3 regions of the Paenibacillus sp. FSL H7-0690 genome follow, and region 2 is predicted to be linked to each of the others. Evidence: riboswitches for the same ligand, from Rfam matches in the RefSeq annotation. Region 2 holds a riboswitch; each other region holds the start of a gene.

Region 1 (5,931 bases), 2.0 Mb from region 2:
CATTTGGATGAGCCGCTTTATCTTCGTCCAGTCTTTGTTTGTATGTGATTAAGAAGGTTTTGAATTGTTCTGGATCCGTGGTCTTGGTCATAAAAGGAATCTTTTCTAAACCTTCGAAGCGGATCAATGGCGCTTTCCCTTGTTCCTCAGCTGTATATGGATTGACGATATACACTGTACCGCCCTTAGTCACTTCATGTGCATAATAACTATTCGTAGCAAATTCAGGAACGGTTATAATGTTCTTACCTGGACGCAATTGCACACCTCTAGCCCAAACATTCCAAGCGGCCTCTTGTTGAGAAAAGACTAAAGAAGGTAGCTTATCGTTAGAAGCTGCGTCCACATAAACGTTGATCGTATCTCCAGGCATTGCAACGAGACCTGTAGGCTGGTTGTTCGTACCAAAACCAATTCTCAGGTTTTCCTGCGCATGCTTTTTCATATCTCCACGTTGTTCCGCCTCAATGATGGTGCCTTCGGTTTGAACTTCACCATTCACTAGCTTCTTAGCTAAATCCAAAGAATCTTTCAGGATTGGATAGAGCGGATGTACTTTTGCCGCTTCTTCTAATTCGTTGATTGCTTCGACGCTATTATAAGCAGGCACAACCGCACTCATCGTTCCATCTGTGAAAATGCCATTTACTGCTTCGCTTACTTTATCTTCTGTATAAAATCTAAATTCAGCCGCAAAAGGTCTGTTGATATTAGCTTTTGTGAACTTAAATTTTAATCTTTTAAACTTCGTCGGTTCGAATTTAAATTCCAGAAAGTCATTGGTACTAATCGCGGTTCCGCTAGATACAAGTTGGAAGGTCTCTCCTTTACTCGTCTCTGATGCATAGATTTCAAAAGCCTCTGGGAATCCTTTGCGGTTATCTCTAGCTAAAAAAGCTACTCTGTCCAGCACCTCCGCTTGCGCTAGTTCAAACACAACTTCATTCGTGAAGCTTGCATCATTGTTTTTGTTCGTTTCCCAATGCGTAGTGGGCTGGTCATCCAGCATATATTCAGGCTTCGTACCTGAGTAGCTTCCACCGTTCACCGTTACTTTTGATACGTTTGCATTCGGCATTCTATAAGCTTGGCTATAGGCATTTTCATAGGCTGTTCCATACCCTTTTAGCTTCGAAACCTTGGCTACCGTTGCCTCTACCTGATGGTTCTCCAAAAGGATCTTTGCATTCTCTATCTCTTCTTTAAACTGCGCATACAGTGGATGTGCCTGCACTTCATTCTCTAAAGCTGTTAATTTCTCTGTCGTATTAAAGGCAGCACTAACTTGGCTCAAGGTATCATCTGTAAATAATTTTTTCATTTTAGCAGAGACACTATCCTCTTTATAAAAAGAAAACTCAGCCGCACTCGCCCAATCTTGGTTCGCTTTTTTGAAGACAAATTTAAGTCTCTTAAAAGTCGTAGGTGCGAACTGAATCTCCACTACATCACCGGTTGAGCCTGTATATTCTCCAGAAGACACGAGCGTAAAATCACCCGCATCGGTAGTGGAGCCGTAGATATCAAATTCTTGAGCAAAACCTTTACCTTTCGCACCGGATTGCCTAGCCGCGTATACCATTCTATTTAATTCAGTGGACTCATTGAAAACAAATACAATCTCATTCGTAAACGTTGAACTATTCGGTTTGCCAGTCTCCCAATGCGTGCTCATATCCCCATCCATAGCCTTAGCTATAGGCGAGCCTGAGTAGTTGCCACCGTTATTTGTGATGGATTTAATATTTGCTGGATTCATTCTAAAAACCTCATTATAGGCATTTAGAGCATCCTTGCCGTACAGCTCAAACGGAATAACCGAGGCGTTGCTTAATAAGTTAACCTTACTTTGCGCCACTGTTTTTGTTACATTTACCTTGCTTACCTCACTTGCTAAAGCATAACCTGCCTCACTTGAAAAACTGGCCAATATGGCCGCCGATGTAGCGATCGCAATCATTTTCTTCATCTTTTCTTACCCCCAGATGTCATATGAATCTCTCCAGTGCCCAAAAATGGGCACAAAAAAAACTACCCCAAAAGAGTAGCTTGATTGCGTATAAAGTCGCCTAAAAATTAAGACTTAATTTTTATTAAACCTTAACAAGCATAAACGCCTTCGGCGTCCTTATAAGGACGGTAAGCGTTTAAGCGAGAAATATAAGATATTAAGTATAGGTGTATAACTTATACTTTCTTATATTTTAACAAAAAGCGTTACACACTCTTTGGCAGCTGGCTGACAATAGTTATGATAACCTTAGTCCCTTTAGCTTTGCGTCCCTACATTTCCATAGGTTTGCCTATGAAGTTTCGAATACATTCAAAGAGTAACATAAGCCTAGATCGGATCGCATGATTAATTGGTATGAAATGAATATAGGTAATTGCAATTAGTTTTTCTTATGTGATAGATATTATTTATCGACCATCCCGGAAGAGAAGGGCATCCTTTAGGACTGTAGGTCTACTTAACTCCCCGATCCAAACAAACGCCGGAACCAATTCCACACATCGCCCGTGATGGGAATTAATCCGAAACCATGTTCGCCAACTGCGATTACACCATATGCCCATTGTCCGATAGCTATGGCACCCCCAGCGATCCTGCCTATCGCTATCGCACCAAACGCCGTATCCCCTATGGCGATGGCCCCCAACGCTTTTTCCGCGATTGCGATCGCTCCTACAGCCACGCCTGCAATCGCAATCGCTCCCACTGCGAAGCCAAGCCAGCTAAGTGCTATTGCTCCGATCGCTAACCACATTCCCAGTGATATTGCTCCTAAGGATAATACGCCCACGCTTATCGCACCTATGGAAATCAAGCCAACAGCTACATCTCCAATAGCGATTAATCCAACGGCTGTCTTCACACGGGGTTTACCTCCACGGCCATACGCTTGACCTGAGTATCGCCCTAGATTACTGCGAATACTGATGACCGGAAATGAAGGAGAAGGCCATTGATAATCAATCTCTCGTCCATCAAAGCCCCTAGAATCCGCCCAGCGCGTTACAAATTGATGCCATTTCATATCCATCCCGTCCCCCTTTTCAAATTACCTAAATTATACAACCGCGGGGGTTGGCTGTACTCAGACTCTGACCTGAAATTCATCTCATCCTCTGGACGGATATATACTCATTAGGATTACTGTTTGGGAATAGGATCAGGCTTTCCAAATAAATATCCCTGAAACAACTGATAACCACTCTGCTTAAGCCATTCAAAGTCCTCTCTAAACTCCACACCTTCTGCTAAAGGAACGGATTGGATTTCTAAAGCTTTTTCTAAAAATTGCTTTGCTATTTTCTGTTTGTTCAGATCGCTGGACACACCCTGAACATATTTCATATCCAGCTTCATGTAATGGGGTTTAAGCTCCAATAACATCTCGATCGTGCTGAAGCCCTCACCAACATCATCTAAAGCGTATTCAAATCCCCGATCCTTGTAATATGTCAAAATAGCTTTCAAATGAGCGAGATCATCCACTTTCTCCGTCTCAACAACTTCAAAGACAAAAAGAGAAGGATCGACGCCTAATTGATTGGCCAGTTCAACGGTTGATCTTAAGCAGAACTCTGGAGCGTAGATCGACGTTGGGATAAAATTAATAAACGTTTTTTTATTTAAGGGTGCAGCATATTTTACAGCCGTCATTCTACATAACCGGTCTAAAGCATATAAACGCCCACGATTCCTTGCCGCCGCAAAAATCTCATTAGGATAGATAAGAGATCCGTCTTCTTTTTTAAATCTGGATAGGAGCTCGTATGCAAAAATCTCTTCCCTTACGTTCACAATCGGTTGGAAGTAGCAAGTAACAAGACCCTTAGTGATAACCTCATCAATCCACTCCATATCAAGTACAGTGGGTAATTCGGATAGAGGTCTCCATGTTTGGTCATCTATACGGAATTCAACCTGCTCCGACTCCATATGGTCATTACAGAAATCCAGAAAATCCCGCACCCCAGCCTCCTTAATTGTAATCACATTTTCTTCCACCTTATGTATCGTATTACTTCTACTCAAGTGATGAATAACCTCAGGTAAAACCCTAAGATTAAGCTCACCATGAGCCTTGATTTCAAAATTCAGATCTCTTACTACACAATGATTACAAGCCACATTCATAACCCCTTTAATAATCGATTCTCTGAATCCCGGAACGGCTCTTCTCAATCGAAATCCGTATACTCCAGTAAATACGCCGGGTCTAACACGGTGATCTGCTGATGTTGAATCTCAATAATCTTTTGTTCTTGCAGATCTTTAAGCACAAGGGTAGCCGTCTCCCTTAACGTTCCGATCATATCACGCGCTCTCGCATCATGAAATTTCATTTCATGTAATAACCGATTCGATAAAAATAAACGGTCCATTTGCAGCAGCATCAATTGCTCCTTAATCAACGGGTAATCGGCAAACATCTGCTTAAAAGGCTCATGTTTAATCTCAAATAATACAGTATCATTCATAGCCACCGCAGACAGCACTCTTATATTGGAGGGATGGATCACTTCCAGATCGCCATAATCCCCGAATAGATAATGTAGGCATGATCCACATTCCATAGTTTTGTATGCCAACATACTGATAATAAATCATCATCCTGTTATATTCTATCGTAACGTTGTCACATAGGCTTGATGCCAATACGATTTACAAAGGAGATCCATTCATGAAATTCCGAATTCCCTTTTACAGCTTGAACGATTAGAGAAACTGGATCTCAGATGGAATCACAGCTTGAAGGGAACAGACATTTTAGAGCAATTAGAGCAAAGAGGATGTATCGTTTATAAATAACAAAAAAAGCCTCCAATTAAAGAAGCTTTTCACTCAAATCCATAATATGCGTAACGCGATTTCTCCCCTGTTCTTTAGAAACGTAAAGCGCTTGATCAGCTTTTTCCAGAAGAGTGATGTCTGTATCGGTTGCTTCAAAGGTAGCTATGCCAATGCTTACCGTAATGCTGCCAATCTCCCAAGTGGAGCTGGCTATGAATTGCCGCAAATTGTCCGCTATTGCCGTGGCATCCGATGAATCTGTATTAGGCAGCAAAAGGATAAACTCCTCACCACCATACCTAGCTACGATATCTTCTTTACGAGATTGGGACTTCAGGACACTCGCCAATTTCTCCAGGACATAATCACCCATCTGATGACCGTAGCTATCATTCACATTTTTAAAGTGATCAATATCTAGAATACATAATGAAAAAGGCGCCTGATCACGTTGATACGCTGCAATCTGTTCTTCCAGCTTTTCTTGCAGGAACCTTCTATTCTTTAATCCAGTAAGCTTGTCTGTAGTAGATAGCTCTACTAAAACGGCATTCATCTCCAGTAATTCAGCTTGCTTTTGCTCGATTTCCAGGTGGATTTGTTTGAGCTTTGCCAGCGCCTGATCTTTTTCCCAATACGCCTCTTCTATTTGCTTCTTCGCAGATCGTAACTCTAGCTCATAATCAATACGTTTGCCCATCTGTACGAGAATACAATCAATGACCTCTACACCTTCACACTCAAGGCGTCTGCCATTTAACAAGTAAGGCACGGCTTGCCCCTTGCTGTCCTTCAAATTGATAAATAGCTCTTCTACATGTCCATTCAGATTGATAAAAGGATAGAAGTATGAATGAAAAATAAGCTTGTTGGCCGTAGACATGATAGATTCAAAATGTTTATTCACCAAATCAACCTGCTGATATCCCATCCCATCCAAAAAGGTTTGATTCACATCGAGGATCATTCCTTCATGGGTAATGGAAACATATCCGCATGGCGCATATTTTAACCGGTCATCCATTGTCTAAATATCCTTTCAACACCATAATCTTCTCCATCTCACCCAAGATACTCATTAATCAAAGTAATGGTCTCCTGCGGATGGCTAATATGTGGATAATGGCCCT
Region 2 (5,931 bases):
GAACCTCGTTAACGGGTATGAAGCCCTCAGAAATTGCTACTCTGCTGCTGTCCGCAGACTCCTCGATTTTAAAAGATCTGGGTATACAAAACGACTTCTCTTCTGCCGTGCTTAAGCTGGAGGCTGCTTCCCCATCCAGACCGAATAATCCAGCCAGTTACCTGAGCCAGCGCATTCATATAGATGGTGCCAGCTGGCACCCTTCCGACGAGACATATCCGTTCCTATCTGTCCTGCAGGAAGCTGTTTGGGAAGACCGTAAAGTGAAGATCACTTACCCACGGAATGACGAGATGAAGGAGCGTTTCATTGAACCTCTCGGGTTAGTCGCAAAACGTGGTGTTTGGTATGTAGTGGCACGAACCGAGGGTGAAATGCGGACTTTTCGCGTGTCAAGATTAATACAAGCTGAAGCAACTAATGAATCATTTGTCAGACCTGAGGCTTTTGATTTAAAAAGCTACTGGGAACAATCGACTTTAGCTTTTAAAGCAGCACTGCCAAAATATGTAGTGAAATTAAAGGTGAATGAGTCTATTCTTAAAGAATTACAACGTGAAAGATATGTAACTATAACTTTAGTAGAACCCTCTGCTAATACTGGGTGGATGAACGTGGAGGCCGAGTTTAATACTATAGAATCTGCCTGTCGTATCGTACTCTCTTTCTCTCCTTCAGTTATTGTTTTAGCTCCTACCGAACTAGTAGGGATGGTAAAGTCTGCTATTAAAACAATTTCCACAATATATGAGGAATTTTGACATGAATTCTAAATATCTACTACTTAAAGAAGATTTATGACACTTCTCTATAGACCAATGACCTATAAATCCCCTATAATAACACCATACATAAAATTTAATAAGGGGGACATTTTACCAATGAGCTGGATGCACAAACTTCCGTTAAAACAAAGAATTGTTGCCGGATGTTACCTCGTTGCCGCACTGTTTGCTATTCCTGTCTTAGTTACGTTAATGATTCTAGGTCAATTTCTCGTAGGAATTATACTAGTAGTTGTTCTTGCAGGTCTGACTTTACCTGTTGCTCGCTTTGTGGAGAGAACGCTTACATCATCTTTTGATGATATTGCTAATGTATCTCACAGTATTTCGAAGGGGGATTTCACTAGCAGAGCGGACGAAAATGGTTCAATGGGTGACGTAAGCCGCTCCTTTAACACAATGATTGATAAGCTCAAGAAGATTCTGACCGATGCATCGCAGATCACCCGTCAAGTAATGGATGCAAGCCGCGGAATCGAAGATAAGAACCAGAACCTGAAAATTGTCATGGCACAAGTAGCCTCTTCTTCTACTGAGCTCGCTCTTGGTGCAAATGAAATATCTACGGATATCGCTGATATGACAGAATCCATTAAAGACATTGAGACCAAAGTATCCAATTATACGAACTCCACCAAAGAAATGAACAGACGTTCAATACATACCTTAGAACTTGTTGAGCAAGGGCGCCAATCCGTAGATACACAGGCTGAAGGCATGCGTAAAAACATAGAGGCTACACAAAAAGTGGCTGACACTATTGAAGCTCTCTCACAAAATGCCCGCGGGATTACGATGATCACCAAGACCATCACAGAGATCGCTGAGCAGACCAACCTGCTGTCACTGAATGCCTCCATCGAAGCTGCTCGTGCCGGTGAGCATGGTCGGGGTTTTGCCGTTGTAGCTCAAGAGGTTCGCAAGCTTGCTGAGGAATCTACGGCATCCACAAAAGAAGTATTCGGCTTGGTCCGCAGCATTGAGTCAGATATTAAACAAGCCATCGATAATATCGCCATCAATGAAGAGGTTGTGCAGGTTCAGAATGAAATGATCACTCAATCTGCCCATATTTTCGCACAAATTGTACAAAGCGTGCAGTACATTACCGAGCAAATCTCTTCATTCTCTGCGGAGAGTGATCTTATGCTAGAAAGTGCCTTGAAAATTTCTAGTGCAATTGAGAATATCTCAGCAATCACCGAAGAAACCGCTGCTGGCACAGAAGAGGTATCGGCGGCTATGAATGAACAGATTAATGCCCTGCAGTCTGTTGCAGAAGAAACGGAAAAAATGACCCAGGCCGTATTTAATCTGCAAAAAACCATTCATATCTTTAAATTCTAGTTCAAAACTATCAACTGCCACCTAAGCTGAGTCTTAGGTGGCAGTTTTTTTCGCGAGGCAAAACTTCATCTCTTGGACAAGACTTTCGTCAAATTTCGAGTTTTTTTAGCGGATTATGTTGACAAAAATTAATGAGGAATATATTGTAAAGGAAAATTATTCTTATCAACTATAAATTAATATTGGCAAAATCCTCGAAAGAGGATGACGCAAAACCATGGATCTACAGCCTCATTTTTTCGTTTGAGGCCATGATTGCCAGGTTGCAGAGGAACCAGGACGGCTGAACTATTGTTCAGTCTTAGCGGCGCCTTATGCCACCAACCTGTGCTTACTATAGAGCACAGGTTTTTACTTTTTGAGTATATTGATCTATCGTATCTATTCGGTAGATTAATAACTAATATATATCAAAAAACTTGTGAGGTGTTTCTTTTGAAGACAGTCGCAGATTACATGGCGGAAGCACTACGTAACCTTGGAGTCACCCATTCTTTTGGGATCATTGGCAAATCCATTTGTCCAATAGTTCTAAAGATGGTGGATTACGGTATTGAATTTATTCCCGGCAGACATGAAGCAAGCTCCGGATTCGAAGCAGCAGGGTATGCGCTGAAAACGGGTAACCTAGGCGTAGCATTTGGTACTTCGGGTCCTGGGGGAACTAACCTGCTTACAGCAGCAGCACATGCGAAAGCTAACAACCTACCTGTCCTATTTATTACCGGCCACCAATCCATTACAGAGCTTGGAATTCCTCAATGTCAGGACTCCACCTCTTTTCTGGCTGATTTAGCTGATATGTTCAGACCTGCCACCTTGTTCAGTAAATTGGTTGAACGTGGGGATCACTTTGGTACTATTTTTAATCATGCGATTTCTGTGGCCCTGACCAAACGGGGTCCTGTTCATCTTTGTATTCCTTTTGATGTACAAACTGAAGTATTGGAAGAATGCAATATAGTAATCCCAGAAAGAGAATCTCTAATTAGTCAAGCTAATATCGATAGAGTCATCGATGCTATTCAAGCTGCTAAGAATCCTTTGATTATTGCGGGTAAAGGAATTAACCGCTCCGGAGCACATAAAGAGCTTGTTCAACTCGCAGAAACTTTTAATATTCCTGTAGTAACATCTCCAGGTGGAAAAGGGGCTATAGTCTGGGATCACCCACTCTATCATGGTCCTATTGGCGTTGGCGGTTCGACCCACGGGGACGATTTATTGAATAAAAGCGATTTATTTATAGTGCTTGGATCACGTTTAAGTGATATGACCATCTGTAATCTTAAACGGGAGAATCATCCAGCAACTTTAATTCAATTTGATATTGATCCAACCTTTGTCGGAAAAATACTATTGTCCAAAACGATACCGGTCACTGGGGACCTGCGCGATAATTTGGTGCACTGCCTAAATCATATTGACCCAAACACAATCACCAAACGTGAGGCTTTGGCCGATGCGGATTATTCAGAAGAGCTTCCAACCCTCAAGAATCTTTCCCTTGCTTCGGTAATGAGCACTTTAAGTGATTTGATCCCTTATAATAATTCAATTTTCGTTGATGATGGAAGTCATGGATTCCACGCTGCAAAATGGTACAAGGTTAAGAAACCGGGCAGCTTTGTTTTTGATGCGTATTTTGCTTGCATGGGTAATTCGATCGGCATGGCTATTGGTGCAAAAGTTGCTGCTCCTGAAGAAACTATCCTCTGCATTACAGGTGATGGTTGTTTCATGATGCTCGGCGCTGAGATTAACACCGCTGTCTGCAAAGATATCCCTGTCATCTTTATCGTGGTCAATAATAAGCAACTAGATATGGCTCTTAAGGGTATGGAGAAAACCACAGGTCGTATCGATGGAACTCTATATGAAGTACCAATGGACGCCGTAAAATTCGCTGAATCTCTAGGTGCTAAAGGCTACAAATGTGAGAATGCGGATGAATTCACAGCTGCAATTAAAGATGCGGTAGCTCTAAACCATGTTGCCGTTATTGAACTACTAACAGACCGTGATGAAGTCCCTCCGACTGCACACCGTACTTTGAACCTAAACTAGGAGGCTAACCATGAAGGAAAATATCAACAGTGGTCTCAACCACTTCACGAATCTATCAGGAGACTATGGCGCAAAAGCACTAGCTCCAATTAAAGACCACTTCCCTGACTTGGCTGAATTTATTATGGGGAATGCCTATGGCGATATTTTTCAACGTAATACTATAGCCCCTGACTGGAAGGAAATCGCAGTCATTTCATCTTTAATTTCAATGGGTCAATTCGAACAGTTGGGCGTTCATTATGTCATGGCCCTTCGTGTTGGAGTTACCGTAGAACAGCTTAAAGGTATTCTATTACACTTAGTACCCGTTATAGGGGCACCTAGAATCATCACAGCTTTTAATATCCTGCTTGCAACCATAGAAGAAATCCAATAACCCAACAGTTCGACAACAATATACAAAATTCGACTTTATTATTGCATACACTTGAAAAATATGCCTATAATAGAGTCGGAATATCCCATTACTTGCTGTATAGTGTCGAATTTTGACTTTTATAAAACAGCTAAATGGATATACATGGCTGGATATTGCAGTCGAACTGTTTTGGACAAATTCAATCTATGGGAGAGATTTAGGCATGGGAAGTTTCGTTTTGAAGACAGACACTACAAACAAGGTTATTAACATTGAGTTGGATGGAACATTTTCTGAAGAAGATGGTCTAAAATCTATTCAAGCTTATCAACAAACTATCAATCCAATTACTCCAGCTGACTATGAACTAAAAATCGACTGCAGAAAGCTAAATGTAACTGCACCAGATGTTGTACCTCTTTTAGAAAGCTGCTTTGTAATGTTTAAGAATGATGGATTTGTAAAAGTAAATCTAACGCTTGAAAATAACCCGATCCTCAAAATGCAGCTTTCCCGTCTTGGCCGTAAAGCTGGACTCGATAACATCGAGATCATTTCTGCGGTTACAGTCTAGATCTTTGAATCTTAATATGTAGGCCACATTTTACTGCTTTCCTGGAGGCGTATTATGACCGGAATTCGTATTAAAGGCATTGATATCTATCATCCCAGCAATATAGTTGGTAACGACTTTTTCATTAAGCATTTTGACGAAAAAGGCATTGATATTCGAGGTCTATTATCCGCATTAGGTCGTATTACACGGTATAGTATTAAGGATGCGGATGAGAATTCCCTTACGATGGCTTTTGAGGCTGCCAGGAATGTTCTGGAGAAAAGTAGTCTCACAGGTGCCGATATCGACCTTATTGCCTATGCAAGTCAAACTCCTGAGTATATCTTTCCTACCAACTCATTAATGATTCACCGTTTGATCAAAGGCGCATCCCATACAATCTGCATTGACAGCAATGCTAATTGTGCGGGTATGACGGCTTCTGTGGAACAGGTTAGCCGTCAAATGCAAGCGAATCCTAGGATTAAACGAGCGTTGGTCATCGGCTCCGATTATGTAACCCCTCATGCCGATAAGAATGATCCAGTCTACTACGCTAACTTCGGTGATGCAGCGGCGGCAGTCATTCTTGAACAAGCTGAGGATGTGGTCGGTTTCATTGACTCTATCTACCAAACGGATCCTTGTGTTTGCGATAATTCCAAATTCCCGTGCGCAGGCCTGGCTAAACTGGGTAAACAAGGTGTAGCGGCTGGAGAGTTTAATGTGAAGTTTATTCCTTTTGATGATTCCATTTGCATAGATGCTGCTTCTGAGTCTATTCGTACTCTACTGTCTAACAACAATATCGCGCC
Region 3 (5,931 bases), 2.8 Mb from region 2:
AAGTCCATCTGCAGATACGATCTCAATATTCTCGAAGCTCTGGCGAGAGACCCAATCCTTCCCCTCCCCCCAAGAAGCTCCGGCAACCGGAGGATCAGCCTTCAGATTAGGATTATTACTTAGAAATACCTTTGGCGCTCGTTTAATAGCAATACCATAGAAGAAAAATCCCACATAGATTAGAATCCCTATGATGATTACAGCGCTAATAATGAACCATATCAATTCGCCTTCGCCATCCCCTCTTCATTTCTTTTCCAACAAGAGTATACCATCTACTTAGAATGCACCAAACTATCGCAATCATGACATACAAATAGAGCCGCCATCGGAACACTCCCGAAAGCGACTCTATGTTGATCTACCCTTTATTATTTATTCTTTTTGGAGAACTTGGTTCTCATTAATAATCCGATAAGTGCAAAACCTAAACCTGCTACGTAGTAAGGTGCAGGACTTGATTCACCCGTTTTTGGCAATTCCTTCACAGGTGGCTTTCCTAATGGGATCGTATCGTCCACTACGATGATTTCATCAGGTGTTGGTGTTGGCGTTGGTGTCACTGCCGGTACCGGACCTAATGGGATCTCATCATCATCAACAAGTACTTCTGTGCTATTCGACGGTGTTGGTACTGGCGCTGGTGTCGGCGAAGCTACAGGTCCAAGCGGCACGGGATCTTCTGCAAGAACTATAGTGCCAATTACGGATGATGGCGTTGGTGTCGGGAACACCGAAGTCTCTGGTGTCGACGTTGGTGTTGCTTCAGGCGTTACCGTCGGTGTTGGTGTTGCCTCAGGCGTTACCGTCGGTGTCGGTGTTGCCTCAGGCGTTACCGTCGGCGTTGGTGTTGGTGTCACTGTCGGCGTTGGTGTTGGTGTCGGCGTCACTGTCGGCGTCGGTGTTGGTGTTGGTGTCGGCGTTGGTGTTGGCGTTGGTGTCGGCGTCGGCGTCGGCGTTGGCGTTGGTGTCACTGTCGGCGTTGGTGTTGGTGTCGGTGTTGGTGTCACTGTCGGCGTCGGCGTTGGTGTCACTGTCGGCGTCGGCGTCGGCGTCGGTGTCGGCGTTGGTGTCACTGTCGGCGTCGGTGTTGGTGTCACTGTCGGTGTTGGCGTTGGTGTCGGTGTCGGTGTTGGTGTCGACGTTGGTGTCGGTGTCGGCGTCGGTGTTGGCGTTGGTGTTGGCGTCGGCGTTGGTGTCACTGTCGGCGTCGGTGTTGGTGTCGGTGTTGGTGTCGGCGTCGACGTTGGTGTCGGTGTCGGCGTCGGCGTTGGTGTTGGTGTCGGTGTCGGCGTTGGCGTCGGTGTTGGTGTCACTGTCGGCGTTGGTGTCGGTATTGGTGTCGGCGTCGGCGTTGGTGTTGGTGTTGGTATTGGTGTCACTGTCGGCGTTGGTGTCGGTGTTGGCGTCACTGTCGGCGTTGGTGTCGGCGTCACTGTCGGCGTCGGCGTTGGTGTTGGTGTCACTGTCGGTGTCGGCGTTGGTGTCACTGTCGGCGTTGGTGTCACTGTCGGCGTTGGCGTTGGTGTCACTGTTGGTGTCGGCGTCACTGTCGGCGTTGGCGTTGGTGTCACTGTTGGTGTCGGCGTCACTGTCGGCGTTGGCGTTGGCGTTGGTGTTGGTCCAGGTTCATCACCATCGTATGGATAGTGGTGAAATTCACCACCACCAGTACCTTTGAGTGAAGCCGCCACTAAAGTACCGTTAATCTGACCATTAATAAAATCAACATGAGCATAGGGGGCAAGTATGCTTCCCATTACACCTATGCCTGCCATATCAAGATACGCAGCTTGGCTAAAGTTAAGCAAAATTTTCTTGCTGTTCAACACGTTATTAGGTAGAAATCCGAAGTTTTTCATTTTTACGTTAGAACCATCAATATTAATAATTGCAGTAGATCCTGAAGGAACATTTATTGTAATTCCGTAGGTATTAGAGACGTTATCTCCTGAAACATTAAAAACATTGACCGCAGGATCTGTACCTGTCAGGGTAAGGCTGCCATATTGGTACACTGTTGTTCCATTCGCCGGCAATGCTGCAAGTTCTGCTGATTTGTCCTTCAAAGACTGACCTACGGCTGAAAAGTCAATCGTACTCCCCTGTCTTTTTGTACCACCCTTGAGGAGCGTTACATTCCCTGAAAAATCTCCCCCGTGCACGATATTCCCATAAACAGTACCTCCGTTGAAAGTAAGATGCCCTCCAACAACAAGTGTGTCAGTCAGGGAAACCTCTGCAGCGGTCAACCTATCTCCAACACTATAGTTGGTTAAGTTAACGTTACCTCCAGCAGCAAACCTTCCTTCCGTATCCGAAACTGTTGTTATATCCCCTAGAATAAACACGTTGTAGACCGCTGCAATTCCCAATGTAGAAGAACTACTAGCTCCAGCAACTCCAGCTCCTAATGAGGAAAGCCCACTACCTACCGTCAAAATCCCAGCTAATACAAGCGAGAGTAACGGTTTTATTCTTCTTTTCAAATGGCACACCTCCTAAAACTATGATTTATATTAATCAGAATAATTACCAGAAACTCTAAAGGACCTAACAACAAAAAAGACCGCCAAAAAGAAGTGAAATTCCCTTCTCATGGCAGTCGGACGGTCATTGTGCCTTTAAGACACTTTAGACTCCTGGACTTTGCGTCCCGCCCTTTCAGACGGTTTGCTATTATCATGACTATATATATGTATTACACTGCAAGTCCAGAACTGGTAGCTGAAGCATTCTATCCAATAACAGTCTATGACTTTTAATACTTTTGAATTAATAACAGTTTAGCTCCCGACACCCACAATTGTCAATCAATTCCTTTCGATAATTCCCCGCATTAGTACCACACAAAAAAAGCGCCTAAAGGCGCTTCGCATAAGGTTTTTCATTAAATTTTAAAGTAACTGTATATAGCCCAATATGGATATCCATAAGGGAACACTCAAAATTAAACCAAAAAACAATCCACGCTGGAGGCTGCCCTCTTTTTCCATCATAATTCTCCTTTATTTGCGTTCGATACATTAATTTTTATTATTACAATTTTTAATATAATTTATTCTTCGTTATTAAGTTGTGAATTTAATCACATTGGATAAGCTGTTTAGAAATACCATTGATTATTTTTGGAATATCGGGGTAGAATACGAATATACGTTCCTATTAGAGGTGATGAGATTCATGCATAGAGCAGAAAGCAGGGACAACATGCTGGTGAAATCTTATTTATTGCTTCCGATGATTTTATCAGCTTTCGAACGGGACTCCGCCATTTTATCTACACACTTACGAACACCCGCCCCTTATCTGGAGGTGCTTGGAACAGCTGCTGCAGTAGCTACAACAGATCTAAGGGATGTTCGTGCAGAAATGAGAAGACGGGGAATCAAGGTGTATGAGCAAAACAGACTTAATACTGGAATTGAAGCCAAGTATATATGTCGTGGCTATCATGAACGAATGCTGCTGTTGAATGACATTGTTGCGGCTCAGGCTGCCATCCATATGCGCAGATACCTAGGGCTGGATATTTCATCTTTTAAGAGTTACGAAGAACAGTACCAGATTAAGTAAAGCTGTATAGAAGCCGCTGCGCTCTCTCCCCCCAATCAATTAGTGAACAAAAAAATAGGCCTTACCATGGGAGTTGGCAAGACCTGAGAGAGATATACCACAAAACACTGGGGGGTGTTTGGTGTCTCTAATATATACCTCGAACCTGAAAAATAGCTGATAGGCACATAAAAATTACATTAAAAATATTGTTCGCCGTTCAGAAGTGATTAGAGTGCTCCCACAAGCTTAGCCGACCTTTAGCTGGAATTGGATGGCTTAATGGATGAACCCGTTCAAGCTTCCAGGCAAACCGTCCTTCACTATAGTCGCCAAAATCATATTCATTCCCATTGATCCATTCCCTTAAATCCACCTCTGGAGTAACCACATAACATCCCGCGAGCTGACCTGTAGCAATAATAGCTCCTGTCGGCAAATTATTCGCTGTATAGCCATGTTTCGCCAATACTGATTTGTACGGTTCCTGTTCACAAATCTTTTTGTCAATCCTCACTCCGGCATGGATGCCTAACTCGCCGCGGTAGGCTGTTCTCCATGAACGAGTTTCAAACTCTTTTTCACCAAGAGCAATTAAGGTCGCCCAAGGCTGCCGTATTGTTATACACCGCATGATATTTATCCCCTTCGTTTATGTTGGACGTTTGTCACGGATGCACGGATCTCGATCTCGCGTTGTGTAATCTTGCTCACCTTGACCTGATAAATTAAATAATCCCAACCGTTTGGTCGATACTCATTTCCATCATTGATCGCCTCTAAAATAAGAACATTTATTTTTATTATATACAAACAAAAGTTCTTATGAAAATATCAATACTACAGACATTCACCTGTAACTCCCCAGAATCAATAAAGGTCGTCATAATGGAAAGGCTGCTGTATATTCTTATATTGGTAATGTACTAACTGCTATGCCTGTGCAACCGATTTTAAACTAATGTCGTAACCACTGGAGGGGAAGGTCCATGATTCAAAAACCACGTACTACTATTAAATGGACTCTTATTTTTGTTTTTTTGTTATTAGTCACCGCCTGTAGTAAGAATGATGAAGTTTTGAAAGGAATTGTACACACAATAGATGTAGAAAATAAAAGAATTTTAGTAATTTCTGAATTAAAAGAAGAAGACTTGAACAAGGAATACAAGGAAATTCTCGAATCTAATGAGTACTCTCAAGCCATTTGGGTAAATAAAGTTGCACCTTCTAAATATAAAAAAGGCGATGAGATTAAAGTGTTTTTTGAAGTAAGTGATGATTCATTCCCTGCACAAGTTACCGCCAAAAAGATCACCAAAATCAAGAATTGAGCAAAAAGAATAGAATCTACTATAAAGAAGCGGCGTCTCCAAAAGGGATGGCGCTTCTTTGTGTAGATTTAAGGAGAAATCAGAGTATATAATATGGAACATTATATACTCTCAACATCTCTGTTACGGGAATTCCTGAAGCAGAAATACCCTTCCGAACATATACTATGAATAATCTCTTCCGGACGAAACATTTACATAATCTGAATATAATAATTCTGGAACATTCTGTAAACAAAAAAAGCTCACCTACCGAAGCCAGTGGGCATAATCCCAAGCATTTGGGAATTTACTCTTTGTTGGAATTACTGAAACCTTACCATGTAACAACTATAGGAGCTTATAAAGTCCCTACAGTTGTTGGCAATGTACCTAATAACACGAAGGATCTACTTGAAGATACAGGATCAGCACAAACCCGCGAGACATGCATCGGCGGGTTTCGTATTTTTAAAATTCATCACAATTAATTAGTCCTAGGTCATCTACACCAATAAAACTCTCTTATTATAATATTCGACGTTTATTTATAAAAACTTACAAAACATCTCATTTTTCAAATCGATCTTATAGCTCATATACATCATTAACCATTAAATTTACTATTATCCATGTAAGTAAACACTTCATATGTGAGGATTATCAAAGTATGAAAAAACTAATCGTAGTTTTATCAATCGCTTTATTGACTACCGCAATTGCTCCTTTCGCATCAGCAAATCAATCAAATTCAAGTGTACTATCTCCACAACAAGTAAGCCTTCAACAAGATGCAACAGACAACTATACTCATAATGGTTTCCCAATTAATTCTCCCTGTTCAAAAAGCATCTCAATCTGGTGAAATACTAATAACATTCAGTAGATTGGAGGTTTACCATGACAGAAATTGATGAGAGAAAATGGGGGCAGCAGGATCCTATCAAAGAACCACAAGATCGTTATGAACAGTTTTTAAAAGTTGTATCACTAACCTTTGTGAGTGTCACATTCACTATTATTTTCACTGAGATAAAAATGGGCAACTTTCCCCTTAAGCTCA

What was found. A riboswitch is a leader RNA that binds a small molecule or an ion and turns the genes downstream of it on or off. The one in region 2 is predicted to bind cyclic di-GMP.
Region 1: it holds a riboswitch for cyclic di-GMP, as region 2 does, so the genes downstream of both, MHI32_RS29715 (NPCBM/NEW2 domain-containing protein) here and MHI32_RS21000 (thiamine pyrophosphate-binding protein) in region 2, are expected to answer to the same signal.
Region 3: it holds a riboswitch for cyclic di-GMP, as region 2 does, so the genes downstream of both, MHI32_RS02780 (choice-of-anchor A family protein) here and MHI32_RS21000 (thiamine pyrophosphate-binding protein) in region 2, are expected to answer to the same signal.

What each region holds. Positions count from the first base shown of each region.
Region 1 is NZ_CP150281.1:6,752,964-6,758,894, forward strand. Features, by position in the region: gene MHI32_RS29715 (NPCBM/NEW2 domain-containing protein) at 1-1,969, opposite strand, end outside; cyclic di-GMP riboswitch class I at 2,228-2,314, opposite strand; gene MHI32_RS29720 (hypothetical protein) at 2,472-3,044, opposite strand; gene MHI32_RS29725 (EAL domain-containing protein) at 3,155-4,192, opposite strand; gene MHI32_RS29730 (helix-turn-helix domain-containing protein) at 4,189-4,584, opposite strand; gene MHI32_RS29735 (sensor domain-containing diguanylate cyclase) at 4,836-5,825, opposite strand; gene MHI32_RS29740 (alpha/beta hydrolase) at 5,864-5,931, opposite strand, start outside.
Region 2 is NZ_CP150281.1:4,745,340-4,751,270, forward strand. Features, by position in the region: gene MHI32_RS20990 (YafY family protein) at 1-761, shown strand, start outside; gene MHI32_RS20995 (HAMP domain-containing methyl-accepting chemotaxis protein) at 882-2,132, shown strand; cyclic di-GMP riboswitch class I at 2,307-2,403, shown strand; gene MHI32_RS21000 (thiamine pyrophosphate-binding protein) at 2,559-4,199, shown strand; gene MHI32_RS21005 (carboxymuconolactone decarboxylase family protein) at 4,210-4,578, shown strand; gene MHI32_RS21010 (hypothetical protein) at 4,784-5,134, shown strand; gene MHI32_RS21015 (ketoacyl-ACP synthase III) at 5,189-5,931, shown strand, end outside.
Region 3 is NZ_CP150281.1:600,802-606,732, reverse strand. Features, by position in the region: gene MHI32_RS02785 (alpha/beta hydrolase) at 1-222, opposite strand, end outside; gene MHI32_RS02780 (choice-of-anchor A family protein) at 372-2,489, opposite strand; cyclic di-GMP riboswitch class I at 2,598-2,688, opposite strand; gene MHI32_RS02775 (hypothetical protein) at 3,184-3,576, shown strand; gene MHI32_RS02770 (ASCH domain-containing protein) at 3,776-4,189, opposite strand; gene MHI32_RS02765 (DUF3221 domain-containing protein) at 4,545-4,889, shown strand; gene MHI32_RS02760 (hypothetical protein) at 5,769-5,931, shown strand, end outside.